Regions from separate parts of the Nonomuraea sp. NPDC050404 genome, predicted to be linked through region 2. Evidence: riboswitches for the same ligand, from Rfam matches in the RefSeq annotation. Region 2 holds a riboswitch; each other region holds the start of a gene.
The links. A riboswitch is a leader RNA that binds a small molecule or an ion and turns the genes downstream of it on or off. The one in region 2 is predicted to bind cobalamin.
Positions count from the first base shown of each region.

Region 1 (4,929 bases), on a different contig from region 2:
GCGGCAGGGGGCCAAAGAACGTGCGGGGCTCGAAATGAGGCACGCCGTGAGCAGCGGGCCGGATCGTAGGAGAGTCCGGGGACACCTCATGAGCTGACACCTCATGAGCTCGGCGGTCGCATGGAGCGACCCCGCGTCCGGAACCCGGGAAGGGTGCCGGACGCGGGCGGGGCGTCAGCCGGCCTTGAAGTCGGTGGCCTCGGCGCGGATCTCCCGGGCCGCGGCCACCAGGTTCTCCAGCGAGGCGCGCACCTCGGGCCAGCCGCGGGTCTTCAGGCCGCAGTCGGGGTTGGCCCACAGCCGCTCGGCGGGGATCGCGTCCAGGCCCTTGCGCAGCAGCGAGGTGGCCTCCGCGACGCTCGGCACGCGGGGCGAGTGGATGTCGTAGACGCCCGGCCCGACCTCGCGCGGGTAGCCGGCCTCGGCCAGTTCGTGGGCGACCTGCATATGTGAGCGGGCCGCCTCCAGGCTGATCACGTCGGCGTCGAGGTCGTCGATGGCGGCCAGGATCTCGCCGAACTCGGCGTAACACATGTGCGTGTGGATCTGCGTCTCCGGCCGCACCACGGCCGTGGCCAGCCGGAACGCCTCCGTAGCCCAGGCCAGGTAGGCGGGCCGGTCGGCGGCGCATAGTGGCAGCGTCTCGCGCAGTGCGGGCTCGTCCACCTGGATCACGCCCGTGCCGGCCGCCTCCAGGTCGGCGACCTCGTCGCGCAGGGCGAGGGCGACCTGGCGGGCGGTGTCGGCCAGCGGCTGGTCGTCGCGGACGAACGACCAGGCCAGCATGGTGACCGGGCCGGTCAGCATGCCCTTGACCGGGCGGCTGGTCTGCGACTGGGCATAGCCGGTCCAGCGCAGCGTCATCGGTTCGGGGCGGGAGATGTCGCCGGCCAGGATGGGCGGGCGCACGTACCGGCTGCCGTAGGACTGGACCCAGCCCTGCTGGGTGGCGACGTAGCCGTCGAGCTGCTCGGCGAAGTACTGCACCATGTCGTTGCGCTCGGGCTCGCCGTGCACCAGCACGTCCAGGCCGGCCTCCTCCTGGAAGGCGAGCACCGTGCGGATCTCCGCCTCCATGCGCTGGTCGTAGGCGGCCTGGTCGATGCGGCCGGCCCGCAGGTCGGCGCGGGCCGCGCGCAGCTCCGCGGTCTGCGGGAACGAGCCGATCGTGGTCGTGGGCACCGGCGGCAGGCCCAGCCGGGCGCGCTGGGCCTCGGCGCGCTCGGCGTAGGGCTGGGCGCGGCGGGTGTCGGTAGTGGTGACGGCCTCGGCGCGGGCCCGTACCGACGGGACACGGGTGAGCGGGGAGGTGGCGCGCGCCTGCAGGGCGGCCTGGTTGGCCGCCAGCTCGGCCGAGATGTCCGCGCCGGCGAGGCCGCGGGCGAGGGTGACGATCTCGGCGCTCTTCTGGCGGGCGAAGGCCAGCCAGCGGGCGACCTCGGGGTTGAGGCCGGTCTCGAGTTCGGCGTCGTAGGGGACGTGTAGCAGCGAGCAGGAGGCGGCCACGTCCACCCGGCCGGCGAGGTCGCGCAGTGCGGTGAGCGTGCTCAGCGACCTGGCCAGGTCGTTGATCCAGATGTTGCGGCCGTTCACCACACCGGCGATCAGCCGCTTGCCGGGCAGGCCGCCGATGGCTTTCAGCTCCGCTGCCGTGGTAGCGGTGAAGTCGAGCCCGAGCCCGTCAATGGGCGCGCCGGCCAGCACCGGCAGGGCCTCGCCCGGCCGGTCGAAGTAGGTGGCGACGAGGAGCTTGGGCCGTTGGGTCAGCTCGCCGAGGTGCCGGTAGGCGGCAGCGGCGGCGTCCAGTACGGCCTGCGGCTGGTCCTGCACGAGGGCGGGCTCGTCGAGCTGGACCCAGGTGGCTCCGGCGGACCAGAGCGTGGCCAGCACCTCGGCGTAGACGGGCAGCAGCCGCTCCAGCAGGCTGAGCGGCTCGAAACCGGGATCGACACCTGGCGCGGGTTTGGCCAGCAGGAGGTAGGTGACCGGGCCGACCAGGACGGGGCGCGCCTCCAGGTTCAAGGTGAAGGCTTCACGCAGTTCGCCGAGTTGTTTGGCGGGGTCGGCGGTGAACGTGGTGTCGGGGCCGAGTTCGGGCACCAGGTAGTGGTAGTTGGTGTCGAACCACTTGGTCATCTCCAGTGGCGCGATGTCCTGGGTGCCGCGCGCCATGGCGAAGTAGCCGTCGAGCGCGTCGGTGGCGACCGCGGCGCGGTGCCGCTCGGGGATGGCGCCGACCATGACGGTGGTGTCCAGCATGTGGTCGTACAGCGAGAAGTCGCCGGTGGGCACCTCGGCGACACCGGCGTCGGTCAGGCGGCGCCAGTTGTCGCGGCGCAGCGTCTCGGCCACCGAGCTCAGTTCGGCCGCGCTGACGCGCCCGGCCCAGTAGCCCTCGACGGCCTTCTTCAGCTCCCGGTCCGGTCCTTGACGCGGGTAGCCGTACACGGTGGGAGTGGCGGAGATATCGGCCACGGAACTCTCCTTCGCGAGTCACGAGAGACCTCGGCGGATTCCCGGGAGCGAAGGCGCGACCACAGCGCGGACACGAAGACATGCCCGTGGGTCCGCCCGGCCCGCCCTCGAGGCCGTCGACGTCGCCGCGCGCGGAGGTCGCGCGCGGGCAGTGGCAGGTCTTCGGACTCGTGGGCGCCCTGCTTGTTCCTAGTGGCCGTCGCTTCCCCGGGCCGCTGGGGGCCGAGTGCTGGTGACGGCGGTCGTTCCCACTCACCGCTGCGGGGCAGTCCCGGATTCCCACCGGGTTCCCTCTTGCGACGCGCCTGCCTGGCGGACAGGGCGAACCGACTGCAAAGGCCACCCTAGAGCGCGGACGCCTCTTACGCGACAACGGGTCCGGATGGCGGGACACTCCCGGTTTCGCCGGTCACGCGACCGGGCAGCTCTGCCTGTGGCCAACTGCATCATGCAGGCGACGGCGGAACGGGGAAGCCGGTGTGATTCCGGCGCGGTCCCGCCACTGCGAGCACGCGCCGACCGACTGTGACGAGCCGGGCGGGACGGAGTGGCGCCCGCTGCCGGAGCTGTTGACGGGCTCTCGTGGGCTAGCGGCGAAGATCGACGAAGTGGCGTGTGACCGGCGAACTCGCCGAACCCGCGCCGGGTCACCCGTTCTTCGTGCGGCGCGGTTGCTGCCTCTACTACCTGCTCCCCGACGGCGGCAAGTGCGGCGACTGCGCGCTCATTCCCGATCGGGCACGCCGGGAACAGTGGGCGCGGATCGTCGGAGAGCGCGGTGACACCCTATGAGTGACACCGTCAGAAGAATAATGCCGCCATTTATCCGCGCTCCGACGTATCACGAAATCTGCCGGACATCGGATGACCCCTTGTCGGATTCGAGGCTTGTTGTTACGATTCAACCCGTTTAACCCTAAGTGAATATTGTCGTCCGCAGCGAGGAAGCCGGTCAAAGTCCGGCACTGTCGCGCAACCGTAGGTCACCAAAGGTGACAAGTCGGGTCCATCCTGCGGACGAGTTATGTCAGACCACTGTCGCGAGTAGCAGAGGTGGACACGGTTGGCCGGCGGGTCCATATCGTCCTCTCCTTGCTGTTCGCGCAAAAGGACGAGGCGTGGATCACACCTTTCCTGGACATTGGCGGTCGACTGTCGCGGTGCTGTCCGCTGTAGCCGGCATCGTGGCGGCAACGATGGTGTTCGGCCCTGTCACGGCCGCTTCGGCTGCTGATGCGGAGGCCGCGCGCAACAGCGCGCGCTGGCTGTCCCGTCAACTCGGCGCCGACGGGACATTACAGAACCCGCTCGGCGGGGCGTTACCCGATCACGGACTCATGATCGACACCTTGTACGCCCTGCGAGCCGCGGGGGAGGGCGAACTCGCCGAACCCATCGTCCGGTACCTGGACGACGAGCGGCATGCCAGCGACTACTTCACCTGGGACGGCCTGGTGCCCGGCATGGGCTACGACGCGGTGATCGTCGGCGGGGCCACGGCCAAGGTGCTGGTGGCCGCCCAGGTCGCCGGACGGGACCCGCGCAACTTCGGCGGCCACGACATGGTCGCGGAGACCCAGGGCGCGATCATGCGGTCGGGTCCGGACAAGGGGCGCGTCAGCGACTACTCCAAGAACCCCGACCTGGCGGACTCGGTCTCGAACAACGCCAACGTGTTCGGGCAGGCCCTCGGCGTGATCGGGCTGGCGGGCGTCGGCGAGAACGACAGGCCGGCCATCGACACACTGATAGGGCAGCAGTGCTCGGAAGGCTACTTCCGGATCTTCTTCGGCTATATCCCGACCGATGAGACCGGCGACCATGTCACGTCGAACGGCACCAAGGTCTCGACGTGTGACGAGGGCAAGCCGTTCGGCCAGTCCGCGCCGGACGGCGACGCCACGGGCATGGCCCTGTCGGCGCTGCTGGCCGCGCGGCACGCGGGTGCGACCGGGCTGGATGGGCCGATCGACGCGGCCGTGTCCTGGTTGAAGGCGAACCAGAAGCCCGGAGGCGGATGGGGAGGCGGCGTCAGCACGGAGGCGCCCAACACCAACAGCACCGGACTCATCGTGCAGGCGCTCGTGGATGCGGGCGGCGCCGACGACGCGGTGCAACGCGGTACCGCTTACCTTGAGTCCGCCCAGGCGACGGCCACGGCGGACGGGGACAGCGCACTCGGCGACCAGATCGGCGCGATCGCCTACACGCCGGAGGAGTACCAGGCCGCGAGGACCGGTGGCATCGTCGGGCTCGACACGTGGATCCGGGCGGGTGCCCAGGCCACGCTCGGACTCGCCCGGATCGGCTTCCACGACCTTTCGCAGGGCAGGGTCCCACCTCCGGGCGAAGACCCGGGAACCAGCCCTTCCCCTACGGTCACCCCCACGGTGAGCCCGACTGACAACCCCACGGCGAGCCCATCCCCAAACCCGACAGTGACGACCACCGTCA
Region 1 covers NZ_JBFAKB010000001.1:30,540-35,468, reverse strand. The annotation lists gene metE (5-methyltetrahydropteroyltriglutamate--homocysteine S-methyltransferase) at 175-2,475, opposite strand; cobalamin riboswitch at 2,611-2,821, opposite strand; cobalamin riboswitch at 2,890-3,010, shown strand; gene AB0I81_RS00150 ((2Fe-2S)-binding protein) at 3,091-3,267, shown strand; adenosylcobalamin (AdoCbl) riboswitch at 3,392-3,534, shown strand; gene AB0I81_RS00145 (hypothetical protein) at 3,636-4,929, shown strand, end outside.
Region 1: linked by a shared signal. The riboswitch ahead of AB0I81_RS00150 ((2Fe-2S)-binding protein) and the one ahead of AB0I81_RS52640 (ribonucleoside-diphosphate reductase subunit alpha) in region 2 are both predicted to bind cobalamin.

Region 2 (4,929 bases):
GGCCCCACAGGTCGTGCTGGAGTTTGCCGCGCGCCGCCCACGTCTGCCCGTAGGCGGGGTGGGCGCCGAAGCGCTCGGCGAGCCCGGCGGAGGTCTCCAGCGCCGAGAGGTAGATCTCCTCGGCGATGCGGGTGGACAACTCCTTGGCCTCGGGCGAGTCGAACGGCAGGCGCAGGGCGAAGAAGACGTCCTGCAGGCCCATCACGCCCAGCCCGACCGGCCGCCAGCGCGGGTTGCTGGCCGCCGCCTGCTCGCTCGGGTAGTAGTTGATGTCGATCACGCGGTCCAGGAAGGTGACCGCGGTGCGCACGGTGGCCCGCAGCCGCTCCCAGTCGATGCCGCCATCGGTCACGTGCGCGGCGAGGTTGACGGAGCCGAGGTTGCAGACCGCGGTCTCGGTGTCGCTGGACACCTCGATGATCTCGGTGCACAGGTTGGACAGGTGCACCACGTTGCCGGGCTCCGCGGCCTGGTTGCACAGCCGGTTGCTGGCGTCCTTGAAGGTCATCCAGCCGTTGCCGGTCTGGGCGAGGGTACGCATCATCTTGGCGTACAGGTCGCGGGCCTTGACCTGGCGGGTGTACCGGCCGGCCCGCTCGGCCGCGCGGTAGGTCTCCTCGAACGCCTCGCCCCACAGGTCGGGCAGCTCGGGAACCTCGTTCGGGTCGAACAACGACCACATGCCGTCCGACTCGACGCGGCGCATGAACTCGTCGGGGATCCAGTTGGCCAGGTTGAGGTTGTGGGTGCGGCGGGCGTCCTCGCCGGTGTTCTCCCGCAGCTCCAGGAACTCCTCGACGTCCGGGTGCCACGGCTCCAGGTAGACGCAGGCCGCGCCCTTGCGCCGGCCGCCCTGGTTGACGGCGGCCACGGAGGCGTCGAGGGTGCGCAGCCACGGGACGATGCCGTTGGAGTGCCCGTTGGTGCCGCGGATCAGCGCGCCGCGCGAACGGATCCGCGACCAGGCGATGCCGATCCCGCCGGCGAACTTCGACAACTGCGCCACCTGGGCGTAGCGCTCGTAGATGGAGCCGATCTCGTCACGCGGCGAGTCCACGAGGTAGCAGGACGACATCTGGGTGTGCCGCGTGCCGGAGTTGAACAACGTCGGGGAGCTGGGCAGGTAGGCCAGCGACGACATCAGCCGGTAGAAGCCGACCGCCTCGGCGGGCGTCTGGGCCAGCCCGCACGCCACCCGCAGCAGCCAGTACTGCGGCGTCTCCACCACCAGCCGGGTGGACGGGTGGCGCAGCAGGTACCGGTCGTAGACCGTGCGCAGCCCGAAGTACTCGAACCGCAGGTCGGCGGCGGTGTCGATGGCGTCGTCGAGCTTGCGCGCGTTGGCGTTGACGAACGCGGCGGTCTCGTCGCCGATGAGCCCTTCCGCGTGGCCCAGCCGGATCGCCTGGCTGAAGGAGGCCACGCCCTGCCCGCGGACCTCCTTGTCGATGTAGCCGGACAACAACCGCGCGGCCAGGCGGGAGTACTGCGGCTCCTCGCCGATCATCTCGGCGGCGGTCTGGATCGACAGCCGGTCCAGCTCCGCGGTGGTGGCGCCGTCGTACAGGCCGCTGATCGTCTTGGTGGCCACCCGCATCGGATCGATGTCGGTCAGGTCCTCCGCCCAGCGTCCCACCGCGCGCACGATCTTGCCGACGTCGACCGGCTCGGCGCTGCCGTTGCGCTTGCGCACCTGCATCTGCACCCGCCTCGGCACGGGCACTTCGCCGCTCAGCTCGGTAATCGGATCCCCGGTGACCGTCACTGCGCTCTCCCCTCGTGAACTCGGTCAATGTCCGAGCACGCGCAGGAGGCCCAGGCAGGGGCGCCGCACAGCCCTCTCGCCGGTGCCGTCGACCGTCCCGCGCGGTCTCGGAGCAGCCGCACACGCATGATCGTGTACGGCGCGGCCGGCAGGTCTTCGGACTCGTGGGCTCGTCGCTCAACGCCTACTGGCCGTCGCTTCCCGGGCCCTTGGCCCAGTGCGTCTGACGGCGGTCGTTCCCACTCACCGCTGCGGGGCAGTCCCGGATTCCCACCGGGTTCCCTCTTGCCTCGGCCGCCCTGGATGAGCGGCCGAACCAGCTGCAGGGGACACCATATATAGGGCCGATCGAAAAGTCACACCCCACATCTCGTGTTGAGACAACTCTCACGCGACAGACCGCCCGACGCGGGCACCCGTGGCCCGGCCACCCCGGCGAGCCCCCGGCGCGTCGGGCCCGATCAGGTCCCGGATGCGGGCGTCCGGACCCGGGAAAGTCGCCGCATGAGATAGCCATCGGTTGGCGTTTGAACGCCCAAGTTTTCTTGATTGTTCTTGTTCGGGGTGGCGCGCGGTGCCACGGCCCACGCGGACTTACTTTCAATCTTGCTTCCCACTTGGGGCGCGATCGAAAGGAATTCCCATGCTCCGTCGTTCTGTGTCAGCCGCGTTCGCGCTGACGTTCGCCGGTCTCATCACGGCAGCCATTTCTCCTGCGCACGCCGAATTTCAGGCTGCGCACACGCCCGCGACGGCGTCGCATGGCAGCGTCGCCGCCGCCATCATCAACGCCGACGGCAGCCTGAACAACGCCACGAACGTCCGCAAGTCCTGGCGGGCGAGCACCGGCCGCTACTGCGTCCAGCTCGACTCCTCGGTGGACGCGCCTTACTCGCTCATCCAGCTCACTCCGCGCGACGAGCGGCGACTGCCGCACATCGCCTATCGCAACCCGTCCGCGACGTGCTGGTGGCACCACAACACCGTCGCGGTCAACGTGTACGACACCAACACGGGTCGCCTGGCGAACGGCGGATTCGACTTCCTGGCGCTCTGAACATAAGGCGTCTCACCGGAAACTCGCCGGAGGCCGTACAGGGCTGACAATCATGTATGGCTTCCGGCTGCACCGTCGCCGAATTGACCCCCTATTATGCGGCCACTCTTTCAGCCTTGACGATATTCCCGCCGACGCCGGGCTCACGGTGGAGTCGCTGACCGGCCGGATTGCCTGCGACGGTTCTCGAATGCTTCGCGGAAAGCGATTCATGGAAATCGGCCGCCGGCGCGGAGGCGCACCTGCCATCTGCTGCTCTCCTCCCCAGGACGACTTACGAGGATTGACCTCAATCTAACCTGAGGTTGCATGCTCGGAATCATGAAGAGCTTCGAGATCGGCGTCATCCTGCCCGGGGTTGCCGTGCAGCGTGAGAAGGACCTTGACCTGCGAAAGGCCGCTCGGCACGCGGAGGAGGCGGGGCTGGACGGGGTGTGGCACGGCGATCACCTGGCCGTCGGCGGGCCGACGCTGGACGCGCCGATCGCGCTGGCCACCGCCGCCGCGGCCACCTCGGTCATCAGGATCGGCACCGGGGTGTTCATTCCGGCGATCCGGCCCGTGGTGTGGGCGGCCAAGCAGATCGCGAGCCTGCAGTACGTGTCCGGCAACCGGCTGGTCCTGGGTGTCGGTTCGGGTGGCGGGCCGGGGCAGTGGGCGGCCGCCGGGGTGGAGTACGGGCAGCGTGGCCGCCGTACCGACACCGCGTTGGAACTGCTCCCCCAGTTGTTGTCCGGCGAGGAGGTTCGCCTGCGGGACGAGCCCGGACAGCCGGCGGTCACGCTGTCCCCTGGCGCCGGGATGCCGCCCGTGTGGGTCGGCAACGCGTCACGGGCGGCCGTCCGGCGGGCCGCCCGGCTGGGCGACGGGTGGTTCCCCTCCCTGATCTCGCCCCGGGAGGTCGCCGAGGGACGGGAGCGCCTGGCGGAGCTGGCCGCGAGCCACGGCCGGGCCGTGCCGGTCATCGCCATTGGGGGCGCCGCGGCGCTGGGATCCGGGCCGGGCATTCCGTCCAGGGCGGACCTGGCGGCCGGCATCAGCGGCGCTTACGGCCGGCCGCTCGACGACGTCATGGACATCCCGCTGACCGGCCGGCCCAAGGAGGTCGCCGAGAAACTGAACGCCTACCGTGAGGCCGGGGCGAGCCACGCGGTCATCGGGATTTCGGGGGGCGACTGGCGGGCGCAGGTCGACCTGCTGGCCGAGGTGCGGGATCTGGTGAACCACTGATCCCCCGCCCGCGCCCGCCACGCCGGGGATTGGCAGCAGGCGCTGACGATCTGCCGGCGCTGGGCGGAAGTGAAGCGTGCGTAGTCCTTGTCGGCCACGTCGACCGTGTACGTCCCGGTCGTGAGGTCCGGGTCGGAGACTCTCATGCCGGAAGAAGTATCAACCCAGCGCACGGAGCAGTTCGGTCTCTTCTGCGGCGGTGAGGCCGGCGCGGCTTATCGTGTGGCCCGAATCGCGCAGCCAGGCCAGGGTGTCGCGGGCCGTGGCGGCGATCGGGCGGATACGCAGACCGGCGGCCATCGTGGCGGAGGTGTCCCTGGCCAGGAAGCCGGCGTACTCGGGCAGTGGCAGCCACATCGGCAACGACCGCGGCCCCATCCACGGCTCCACCTTCTGCTCGATGAGGAACTCCTGACCGGCCCACACCAGCTCCGGCGCCGCGTTCACGCCCTCGGCGATCCTCGCCAGCAGTTCTCCCCTGCCGAAGGGCATGGACGTCGCGTCGTACGGCCCCGCCAGCCCCCTCTCCGCCGAGTCGAGGATCCAGGCGCTCAGATCGCGCACGTCCACGCACTGGACGAGGTCGTCGGGAGAGCCGGGAGCCAGCACCCGCCCGCCGCGGGCGAGCCTGCCGACCCAGTAGGCGAACCGGTCGAACGGGTCCCGGGGGCCCACGATCAGCCCGGCGCGCACGACGAGCGCTCCCGCGCCGACGATCCGCTCGCACGCCACCTTGGCCGGCCCGTAGTTGGCCGGGTCCATCTCGTCGGCGTCGGCGGCCAGCGGTTCGTGCAGGACCTGGTCGGCCCGGCCGAAGTCGGCGTAGACGTTGGACGACGAAACCAGCGTCCAGTGGCCGGCGCGGCCCGCGAGCTCC
Region 2 covers NZ_JBFAKB010000032.1:46,639-51,567, reverse strand. The annotation lists gene AB0I81_RS52640 (ribonucleoside-diphosphate reductase subunit alpha) at 1-1,765, opposite strand, end outside; cobalamin riboswitch at 1,895-2,101, opposite strand; gene AB0I81_RS52635 (hypothetical protein) at 2,409-2,822, shown strand; gene AB0I81_RS52630 (LLM class flavin-dependent oxidoreductase) at 3,144-4,052, shown strand; gene AB0I81_RS52625 (epimerase) at 4,212-4,929, opposite strand, start outside.

Region 3 (4,929 bases), on a different contig from region 2:
GCGACCGGCCGGTCGCCGATCAGGACGGCGCCGGACAACGCGGGTTGCAGGGCGGCCATGGTACGCAGCAGGGTGGATTTGCCGGTTCCGTTCGGGCCGATGAGCACGGTCAGCTCGCCGGGCGCGGCTTCGGCGTCGAGCCCTTCGAGCACCCGGCGTTCGGGCCGGCCGCGCCTGGCCGGGTAGCCGGCGCAGAGCTCTCGCAGGCGGAGCGCCATCGTCACACCCCCAGTCCGGTACGGGCGGCGCGGCTGCGCAGCAGCACCGTGATGACCACCGGCGCGCCGACGATCGTGGTCACGGCGTTCAGCGGCAGCACCACCCCGCTGCCCGGCGCCTGGGTGGCGACACAGCACAGCAGCGCGGTGGCCGCGCCGAGCAGCGCCACGCCGGGCATCAGCAGCCGGTGGTCGGTGGTGCCCAGCAACAGCCTGGCCACGTGCGGCACGGCCAGGCCGAGGAAGGCGACCGGGCCGCAGTAGGCGGTCACCGCGCCGGCCAGCACGGAGGCGAGGAGCAGGGTGAGCGTGCGAACCAGCCGGACACGGACGCCCATCGTGCGCGCGTAGTTCTCCCCGAGCAGCAGCGCGTTGAGTGGTTTGACCCCGGCCAGTGCGCCCGCCAGGGCGGCGAGGCAGACCGGCCCGAACAGGCCCAGGTCGGCCCAGGTGGTGCCGGCGAAGCTGCCCAGGCCCCAGCTGATGAACTGCTGGGCGCGCTGCGGGTCGGTGTAGACGAGCAGCAGGGTGATGACCGAGGTGGCGGCCGAGCCGACCATGACGCCGACCACCAGCAGCGTCACGACCGAGCGGACCCGCCGCGACAGCGCCAGCACCAGGGCGAGCACGGCCGCCGCGCCGCCCGAGGCGGCCACCACGATCCCGGCCCGCCCCAGCCCGGCGACCCCGGCCGTGAACGCGCCGGCGGCGCCGCCCCAGCCGACGATGACGAGCGCCACGCCCAGGCTGGCGCCGGAGCTGACGCCGAGGATGTACGGCTCGGCCAGCGGGTTGCGGAACAGCGTCTGCATCTGCACCCCGGCCACCGACAGGGCCGCTCCGGCCAGGGCCGCGGTGAGGGCGCGTGGCAGCCGTACCGTCCAGATGATCTCCGTGATGGTCGGGTCGGCGGCGGGGGCGCGGAGCACGGCGGCCAGCGCCTGGTCCAGCGGGATGGAGGTGGAGCCGAGGGTGACGGCCAGCGCGAACGCGGCCGGGACCGCCACCGTCAGGCCCCACAGGACACCCGCCCGGCGGCGGTCTGCCGCCGGTGCGGCCGGGATGGCTACCGCGGTCACTTGGTGAGTTTCTGGTAGAAGGTGAACTGATGGCCCGGGGCCAGGTCGGGGTGGAGGATGGCCACCAGGTCGGCGAGGATCAGCTCGGGGTGGCCGACGCCGCGCTCGAAGAAGTCGTTGCCGCCCTCCGGTCCCAGCGCCTTGTTGGACGACCACACCTGGCCCGACTCGTACGCGGCGAACTTGGCGTAGCGGGCGTCGGCCTTCTCCACGTCCGTGAGGGTCTTCCACTCGGGGGCGGTGGCCAGCCACACCTGGGCGTCCTTGGCCTTGGCGAGCACGGCCTCCAGGTCGAGCGTGGTGCTGCCGGGGCCGGGGAGATCGGCCCAGGCGTAGGTGCCGCCCGCATCCTTGATCAGCCTGCCGACGTAGCTGCCGCCGTTGGAGACCGACCACTGGCCCTGGTACATCTGGCCCGGCAGGATCGTGACCGGGGTGACGCCCTTGACCTTGGCGGCCAGGGCGTTGTAGTCGGCCTCCACCTTGTCGAACACCGTCTGGGCCTGCTTCTCCGTACCGGTGAGCGCGGCCATGACTTTGATCCACTCGGCCCGGCCGAGCGCCGTGCTCTCCAGCCATTCGGCGTTGGCGACCACCTTGACACCGGCCTGGCGCAGCGGCCCGTACGCCTTGTCCTCGGTGCCGCCGGTCATGAGCACGTCCGGCTTGGCGCCGATGACCTTCTCGGTGTCGATCTCCTGGCCGGAGGCGTACTCGGTGACGGCGCCGGCGGTGACCCGCTCGCGCACCTGCGCCGAGGTGATGAACGCGGCGGAGGCCACACCCTTGAGCCGGTCGAGCACGCCCAGGTCGGTGACGAAGGGCAGGTGCGTGGTGGCCGCCGAGAACAACGACCTGATCGGCGTCTCGACGGTGATCGCGCCCGCCAGGTCGCCGGTCAGCTCGGGCGCGGGCGTGCCGCAGCGCACCAGCACGTACGTCTCCGCCCTGGCTCCCGGAGCGGGCTGCTTGACGGTGACGACCTGGTAGTTCCTGGCGTAGGCGAGGGTGACGTTGGTGGCGTGCCGCAGCGTCTGCTTGACCGGGAAGTAGTCCGTGTTCGCGTCATAGGCGGTGACGCAGCGGCCGTCGGCGGGTGCCGGGGCCGCGGCGGGCTCGGGGGTGCCGCACGCGGTGGCGGCCAGCAGGACGGCGAGCAGCACGCCTGAGAGGTGGCGGGAAGGGCCCAACGGGGAGCTCCTGGGGGACGGGCCGCGGCGACCGTTCCTCGACGGCGCCCACGGCGGGTGATGAGCGGGATCACCGGAAAGAACCGTGGACAGCCGGGTGCCATGGCGGTCACCGTCCTCTCTTGGGGAGATCCGCCCCAAATTCCTCGAGGAGGCGACCGCGTGAGTCTCCTGGCTCTCGGGTCAACGCTCACCCCGGCCTTCCCACCCATGGGCAGTGGCCTTCGTCGGGGATCGCTCACCGATCACAGTGGCGGGACCGCGCCGGAATCACACCGGCTTCCTCGTTCCGCCGTCGCCTGCATGATGCTGTTAGGTAGATCTTTGCTAGGAGTTGCCCGGTCCCGTGGTCGGTGAAACCGGGAGTGTCCCGCCATCCGGACCCTTGTCGCGTAAGAGGCGTCCGCGCTCTAGGGCGGCCTTTGCGGTCGGTTCGCCCTGTCCGCCAGGCAGGCGCGTCGCACGAGGGAACCCGGTACGAGTCCGGGACCGATCCAGCCGGATGTCCCCCGGATATGGGACGAAGCACGGGTGCCGGGGCTGATCGAGGAAGGCTCGGGCGCGGGCACCGAGCGGCCCTCGTCGCACAGCCGACGCGACTCGGTCATGGTGGCGTCCACCAGGGGACGGTCCGGGCCACCGGTGGGCTCGTCGGCGAGCAGCTCCTTCACGCGTAGCTTCATGGCACGGTCACTCATGTCCTGGGCTGCGAGGGCACATCACGGAGCGGGCTTCCACTCGGGGAGTGTGTTGAACAGGCCGCCGGTGGCGTGCTCGTGGGCCTCCACTCCGACCGTGATGCCCGACCAGCCGCCCCGCACCACGTAGGTGTGCTTGAGGTAGACCAGGTACACCCACACCTGGTCATCGCTGAGGCGCCGCTGGAGTTCGTCGTAGGCCCGTTTGCGTACGGCGGGGTCGGCCGACTGGCGTCCGGTGTCGAGGAGTTTGTCCACCTCGGGCGCCTTGTAGCGGCCCGGGTTGAAGTAGCCCTGGCCGATGAAGGATGAGTGGAACAGCTCGTAGTTGGTGTAGTCGGGATCGTACGGACTGCCCCAGCCCATGATCAACGCGTCCTTGGACATGCGCGCCTCGATGGCCTCCCAGTCCAGCCCGGCCAGTCGCACGTCGATGCCGATCTTCTTGGCGTCCGACGCCACTGCCAGCGCCAGTTCCTTGCGCAGCGAGTCGCCCGCCGGGTACATGAGCGTGAACCGGGCGGGCGTGCCGCCCTTGGCGCGGATGCCGTCCGCGCCGGCCTGCCATCCGGCCTCCTCCAGCAGCCGCACTGCCGCGTCCCGGTCCGGTGCCGCCGGGCCGTCCACCGCCGGGTTGTGCCAGTCGGTGCCCGGCGCGACGGGACCGAACGCCGGTTCCCCGGCCCCCGCGAGGATCGTGGCGACCATGGCCTGCCGGTCGGTGGCCAGGTTCAGTGCCTTGCGGATGGCCAGGTCACCGGTCACCGGCTGCTCCAGCGGGAACATGACGCCCCGGTAGTCGGCGCTGGGCGCCTCGTACACCGTCACCCCCGGCTGGTTCCTGAACCGGCCCGCCGCCTTGGGCGGCAGCTCCGTCGCGGTGAACTCCCCCGCCGCCATCCGGGTGGCCCGGGCGTTGTCGTCGCTGGTGTACGCCAGCACCACCGTTTTGATCGCCGGCCGGGCACCCCAGTACCGCTCGTTGGCCTTGAGCGTGATCTTGTCGCCTTTGACCCACGACCCGAAGGTGTACGGCCCCGTCCCCACCGGGTCGCTCTTGACGTCCGAGCCCTCGGGCACGATGCCGAGCGTGGCCCGCTGCAAAATCGGCGCGTAGGGGTACTTCAGCCGGAACACCACCGTCCGCGCGTCCGGCGCCTCCACCTTCTCGATCGCGGCGTAGTCGCCGCGGATCGGCGAGTTGTTGGCCGGCTTGAGCAGCTCCCGGTAGGTGTAGGCGACATCGGCGCCGGTCAGCGCCTTGCCGTTGTGGAAGGTGACGCCCTGGCGGAGGGTGAAGGTCACCTCGGTCCCCTTGACCTCAGGTAACGCCTCGGCCAACGCGGGTCGCAGCTTCAGGTCAGGGGTGCGGCGCACCAGCCCGTCGTACAGCAGGGAGCCGCCGTCGGGCGCGTACCCGAGCACGGGGCTCAGCGTGTCGGGCTCCGACCCCAGGCCGAGCACGACGGTGTCCTGCGTTCGCGACGCCGTGGGCTGCGTCGGGGCCGAACACGCGGTGAGCGCCAGGAGCATCGCCGCGAGCAGGGCCGGTCTGCGCCTCATGCAGTGACCGTAGAGCGACATACTTGCTATTGCAATACCTTCGCAAGAGTGCGACGGAAGCGGGCGAGCAGTAGTGCGGCGGTGGCGGCGAGGCCGGTGAACAGGCCGAGCCAGGTGCCGAGCGTGTCCAGCCCGACCGGTACGGCCAGTAGCCAGGCGGCGGGCAGCCCGATGAGCCAGT
Region 3 covers NZ_JBFAKB010000001.1:3,566-8,494, forward strand. The annotation lists gene AB0I81_RS00025 (ATP-binding cassette domain-containing protein) at 1-218, opposite strand, end outside; gene AB0I81_RS00030 (iron ABC transporter permease) at 221-1,297, opposite strand; gene AB0I81_RS00035 (ABC transporter substrate-binding protein) at 1,294-2,487, opposite strand; cobalamin riboswitch at 2,631-2,809, opposite strand; gene AB0I81_RS00040 (hypothetical protein) at 2,898-3,170, opposite strand; gene AB0I81_RS00045 (ABC transporter substrate-binding protein) at 3,207-4,748, opposite strand; gene AB0I81_RS00050 (MATE family efflux transporter) at 4,775-4,929, opposite strand, start outside.
Region 3: linked by a shared signal. The riboswitch ahead of AB0I81_RS00035 (ABC transporter substrate-binding protein) and the one ahead of AB0I81_RS52640 (ribonucleoside-diphosphate reductase subunit alpha) in region 2 are both predicted to bind cobalamin.

Region 4 (4,929 bases), on a different contig from region 2:
GTGCACGGCTCGAAACGATGATCATGTACGGGCACGCAGGTTGTCAGTGGCGCGTCGGCCATCCGCACCCACCAGGGCCGGGTCTTGTCGGTCTTGCTCATACGGTCACCTTTCGGCTCCGTGACGCCCCGGGCTGGGGCCGTCGCTACACCGGGTGCACCGTGATCACCTCCGACTTCACACATGACGCAAGACCGCGAGCGACAACTCTCGCGAGAACCTGATCTCGACACTAGCGCCAGTCGCGGGAACGCGCGCATATCAGGCGACGCCCGCCAGGAGCAGCACGGGAACGGGTGGCCCGCGACCTGCTGTGCACAACCTGGCTCGCCAGGCTGTCCTGCGGCTCAGGGCTCCAGAGCATGTGCCGGTTCGAGGTCGCTCGCGGGAACCAGCTTCCACTTCTCCAGCGACTTGCGGAGATGCTCGGCCGCGTCGGCGTTCAGCGGGCTGCTCACCCAGGTCACCACGGGGAGGCTGAGGAAGCGTCCCTCCTTGACCGCGGGCAGGTCCTTGGTCGCCGGGTTGCTCTTCAGCACCTGGATCTTCTGGGCCACCGTCTGTCCCGGGTAGTCCGAGAACGCGATGAAGTCGGGCCGAGAGGAAACGAGTTTCTCCCACGACACGCTCGTCCAAGACGTCTTCAGAGTGCGGAGCGCGTTGCGGCCCCCCGCGGCGGAGATGATCCGGTCCACCGGGCCCGCCGACCCGCTGGAGTAGACGTTCTTGTCGCCGCGGTCGAAGAGGAAGACCGTGGGAGGCGTGGCCGCCTGGGGTGCCGCTTCGAGGGCGGCGAGCCGCTTCTTGATGGCGTTGATCGCCGTGTCGGCGTCCTGCCGATGATCGGTGATCTTGCCCAGGTTGCTCAGGTCGCCGTACAGGGTGTCCCAGCTGGACGCGGTGCCTCCGTCAACGAGTGCCGGGCAGGTGTCGGCCGAGGCGTACACGGCGATCTGCCGGTTCGACGCCGCGTCGGCCACCTGACCGGCCGCCGTGACCATGACGTTCGCGCCCGACGCGACCACGGCTTCGACCGTCGCGTCGCCCTTGCGCGCCCGAGGAAGACCGTCGATCACCGCGTCTCCGTGGACGGCACGCAGCAGCCGCTGGTCACCGTCGTAGGTGCCGTACCCGGCGATGCGGTCCTGAGCGCCGATCGCCAGCGTCATCGACAGCAGTCCACGCCAGGCGTCCACGTAGACCCGCTGCCCACCGGCGGGGAACCGCACGTCCTTGCCGCAGGACGCGACGGTCACGGTGGAGGCGGCCGCCTTGCCGGTCGCGGTGCCGGCTGCCTGGCCGCCGCCGGCACAGCCGGTCGCCATGAGCGCGAGAACGGCGGGCATGGCGAGAATTCTGCACATACGGGCGGAGAGCGGGCTCATGGCGGGCCGTGGCCGGTGACGAACGGATTCAGCGGGATTCTGCGTCATGGTGATGCCTTCCTGGTGGGGTCATCCGGATCGAAGCCGTCCCCGAGGACGAGATGCGTCCGTCCGGTGGCCGGGTCGGTGACATGCGCGGCAGGGACGCCGTAGACCTTCCGCACCACGTCGGGCGTGAGCGCGCGCCAAGGCGTGTCCACGGTCAGCACGGTGCCCGCGTGCAGCACCGCGACCTCGTCGAAGCAGGTGGCGGCCAAGGACAGGTCGTGGACGGCGGCCACCACGGTCCTGCCGAGGCGGCGTACGGTCCGCAGCAGCTGGACCTGGTGGCGGATGTCGAGGTGGTTGGTCGGCTCGTCGAGGACCAGCAGCTCCGATCGCTGGGCCAGGGCACGCGCGAGCATGACCCTGCGCCGCTCGCCCCCCGAGAGCCGGCCGCACCGCCGGTCGACGACCTCGGCGAGACCGACGGCGGCCAGCGCGTCCAGCACGATCCGGCGCTCGGACCGCCCGCCCAGCGCCCAGGGCGGGCGGTGCGGAATCCTGCCCAGCGCCACCATCTCGCCCACCAGCAGGTCCTCGGAAGGGGTTTCCTCCTGGGCGACGTACGCGATGAGCGCGGCCCGCCGCCGGGCACGCAGGTCGGCGACGTTCTGTCCGCCGATCGTGACCTGGCCGGCCGCCGGCCGGCTCAGGCCGGTCAACGCTCTGATCAACGTCGTCTTGCCGCTGCCGTTCACTCCGACGATCGCGAGCATCCGCCCGTACGCCACGTCGAGATCGACATCCGACAGGATGGTGCGCCCCGCGACCTCACACCGCACGCCGCGGCACCGCAGCCGCATCACCGGCCGCCGGTGAAGGTGTAATGGCGGCGGCCGAGCAGGACGAGGAAGATCGGAGCTCCGACCAGCCCGGTCACCACGCCGAGGGGGATCTCCTGCGGACGGACGAGCACCCGCGCCACCACATCCACCCACACCATGAACAACGCGCCGCCGAGCGCCGCCACCGGCAGCACGACCCGATGCCGGGCACCCACCAGCAGCCTGGCCAGATGCGGGACGACCAGGCCCACGAAACCGATCCCCCCGGACACCGCGACCAGGACGCCGACCAGGACGGACGTCAACGCGAACAACCCGATCCGCAGGCCCCGCACCGGCACACCCAGCCCCGCCGCCACGTCCGCCCCGGCGCCGAGGGCATCCAGCCAGGCATGGACGCCCATCGCGACCGCGCCCGACGCGACGACCACGAGCAGCGGTGGCATGATCTGCGGCCACGCCGCCCCCGACAGGCTGCCCAGCAGCCAGAACAGCACCGACTGGGTCGCGTTCGGGTCGTCGGTGAAGAACACCAGGAAACTGGAGAGCGAGGAGAACGCCGCCGACATCACCACCCCGGTGAGGACCAGTCGCAGCGGGGTCAGCCCGCCCTGCGCCGCCGACACCCCGAACACCAGCACCGCGGCCAGCAACGCCCCCGCCAGCGCCCCCAAGGACAGGGCCCAGACGCCCAGGCCGCCGAGCACCCCCAGCACGATCACCGCCGTCGCCCCGACACCGGCGCCCGCCGAGACGCCCAGGAGATAGGGGTCGGCCAGGGAGTTGCGCACGAGCGTCTGCATGCAGGCGCCGGCCAGCGCCAGCCCCGCGCCGACGATCAGTGCCATCAGTACCCGGGGTCCACGCAGATCCCACACGATCGTGTCGTAGATCCGGTCCGGGGCCGGCGAGCCGGTCAGCCGGGTCCCCAGCACGTCGAGGACGCCACCCAGCCGCAACGGCTCCGATCCGAAGGCGAGAGAGACGACGGCGCTGGCCGCGGTGGCGAGGACGAGGGTCACGAGCAGAGCGGCGAAAGGCACACGACCGTCCGGGGTCGTGGGAAGACGTGGCATACCCGACTGCTTTCGTCTGCGGCTCAATCGCGAAGCCGGTACGGCGACATGCGAGTCAGGAGGTTTTCGGACTCGGGTTCACTCCGACGAGGTCCCTTCCCAGGCCTGGCGGCCCAGTGGTCTCCTACCTCGCCAGTCACCCTCACCGCTGCGCGACAGCTCCGGATTCGCACCGGATTCCCGTGCCTGACTCGGCACAAGTTATAACAGAGGCGACAAAGCTGCTCACGCGCAGGGGGATGTGAATTCGGCGGGCGGCGATCCCTCGGCGCGACCAGAGGGGACATCCGCCTGCAGTTCCTGTCGGAGGCGATCCTGCCGGCCACGCTCGGCGGTGCCGCCGGGACGGCCTTGGGGGTTCTGGCCACCACGATCTATGCCCATATCAAGGGCTGGGCCACGGTGGTGCCGCCGCCGGCCTGGGCGGGCGGGCTGGGCGCGGCCATCGCCATCGGCGCCATCGCCGGGCTGCTTCCCGCCATGCGCGCGGCCCGCATGCGACCCACCGAGGCACTGCGGACCGTCTGACCTGCCCGGACCGACCATCCTGAGACCGCTATGCCCTCCTTCGATGGGGTCAATCGACTGCGCCTCGTTGTCCCGGGAGGAGCCGGGACAGGGCCGGGCCTTTCTGCCCTGCCGCCCGGGACGGCGTGCGGCTGACAGTGGGACGTGTCCAGCGGGACCGGACACCGGCCCCGCGCCATCGACACCGAGGAGATCACCATGTCCGCATCACCCGTCAGCCGCACCGCTGCCGCGTTCACCGTCGCCGTCGCCATGCTGGCCGGCGGCCTGATCAGCACCGCCTCACAGGCCACCGCGTCACAGGCCACCGCGTCACAGGCGGCCGAGGAGCAGGCGGCCGAGGAGCAGGCGGCCGAGGAGCAGGCTCGGCGCGGCTGCGTCAAAGTCGGCGCCAAGTCGCTGTACGCCGACGGGGTACGCGCCGCCACCGTCAACGACTACGACTGCGGCGCGACCGAGTACGCCCAGCTCTGGGTCTGGACGTCGTTCAAGAAGAGCCGCACCGCCACCTGGTCGGCCGACGTCTACGTCGAGCGCAAGGACGGCGTCCGCTTCAACTCGGTGAACTTCTCCAACGTCCGGCACCAGGACATGCGCTCGCACAACCGGGCGGTGACCCCGCCGTCGCGCGGCTGCGCCGACTTCAGCTACGGAGGCCGTACCGTCACCGCGTGTACGCCCTTCGTCTGAGCCGCCGCCCTTTCACCCGCCCAGGCCGGCCTCGCGCGCCCGGATCGCCGCCTGGGCGCGGTTGGGGACGTGGAGTTTGTCCAGCAGTCTGGAGACGTTGTTGCGGATCGTCTTCTCCGACAGCACCAGGGCGCGCGCGATGCGGCGGTTGTCGAAGCCGCGGGCCAGCAGATCGAGGATCTCCCGCTCCCTGGCGGTCAGCGTGGGGAAGGCCTCCCGGCAGGGGACGGAGTGCACCGCCGTGAAGAACGCCGACAACCGTTCGGCGGTACGCGGGCCCAGGCTCGCGCCACCACGGGCGACCGTGTGCACGGCGCGCAGGATGTCCTCGGCGCCGGCGTCCTTGACCAGATAGCCGCGCGCTCCGGCGCGCAGGGCCGCCACGACCGTGTCGTCGGTGTCGGACATCGTCAGCACCAGCAC
Region 4 covers NZ_JBFAKB010000013.1:52,271-57,199, reverse strand. The annotation lists gene AB0I81_RS33095 (hypothetical protein) at 1-101, opposite strand, end outside; gene AB0I81_RS33090 (ABC transporter substrate-binding protein) at 348-1,346, opposite strand; gene AB0I81_RS33085 (ABC transporter ATP-binding protein) at 1,430-2,209, opposite strand; gene AB0I81_RS33080 (iron ABC transporter permease) at 2,230-3,288, opposite strand; cobalamin riboswitch at 3,328-3,494, opposite strand; partial or broken gene AB0I81_RS33075 (ABC transporter permease) at 3,544-3,816, shown strand; gene AB0I81_RS33070 (hypothetical protein) at 4,015-4,506, shown strand; gene AB0I81_RS33065 (response regulator transcription factor) at 4,519-4,929, opposite strand, start outside.
Region 4: linked by a shared signal. The riboswitch ahead of AB0I81_RS33080 (iron ABC transporter permease) and the one ahead of AB0I81_RS52640 (ribonucleoside-diphosphate reductase subunit alpha) in region 2 are both predicted to bind cobalamin.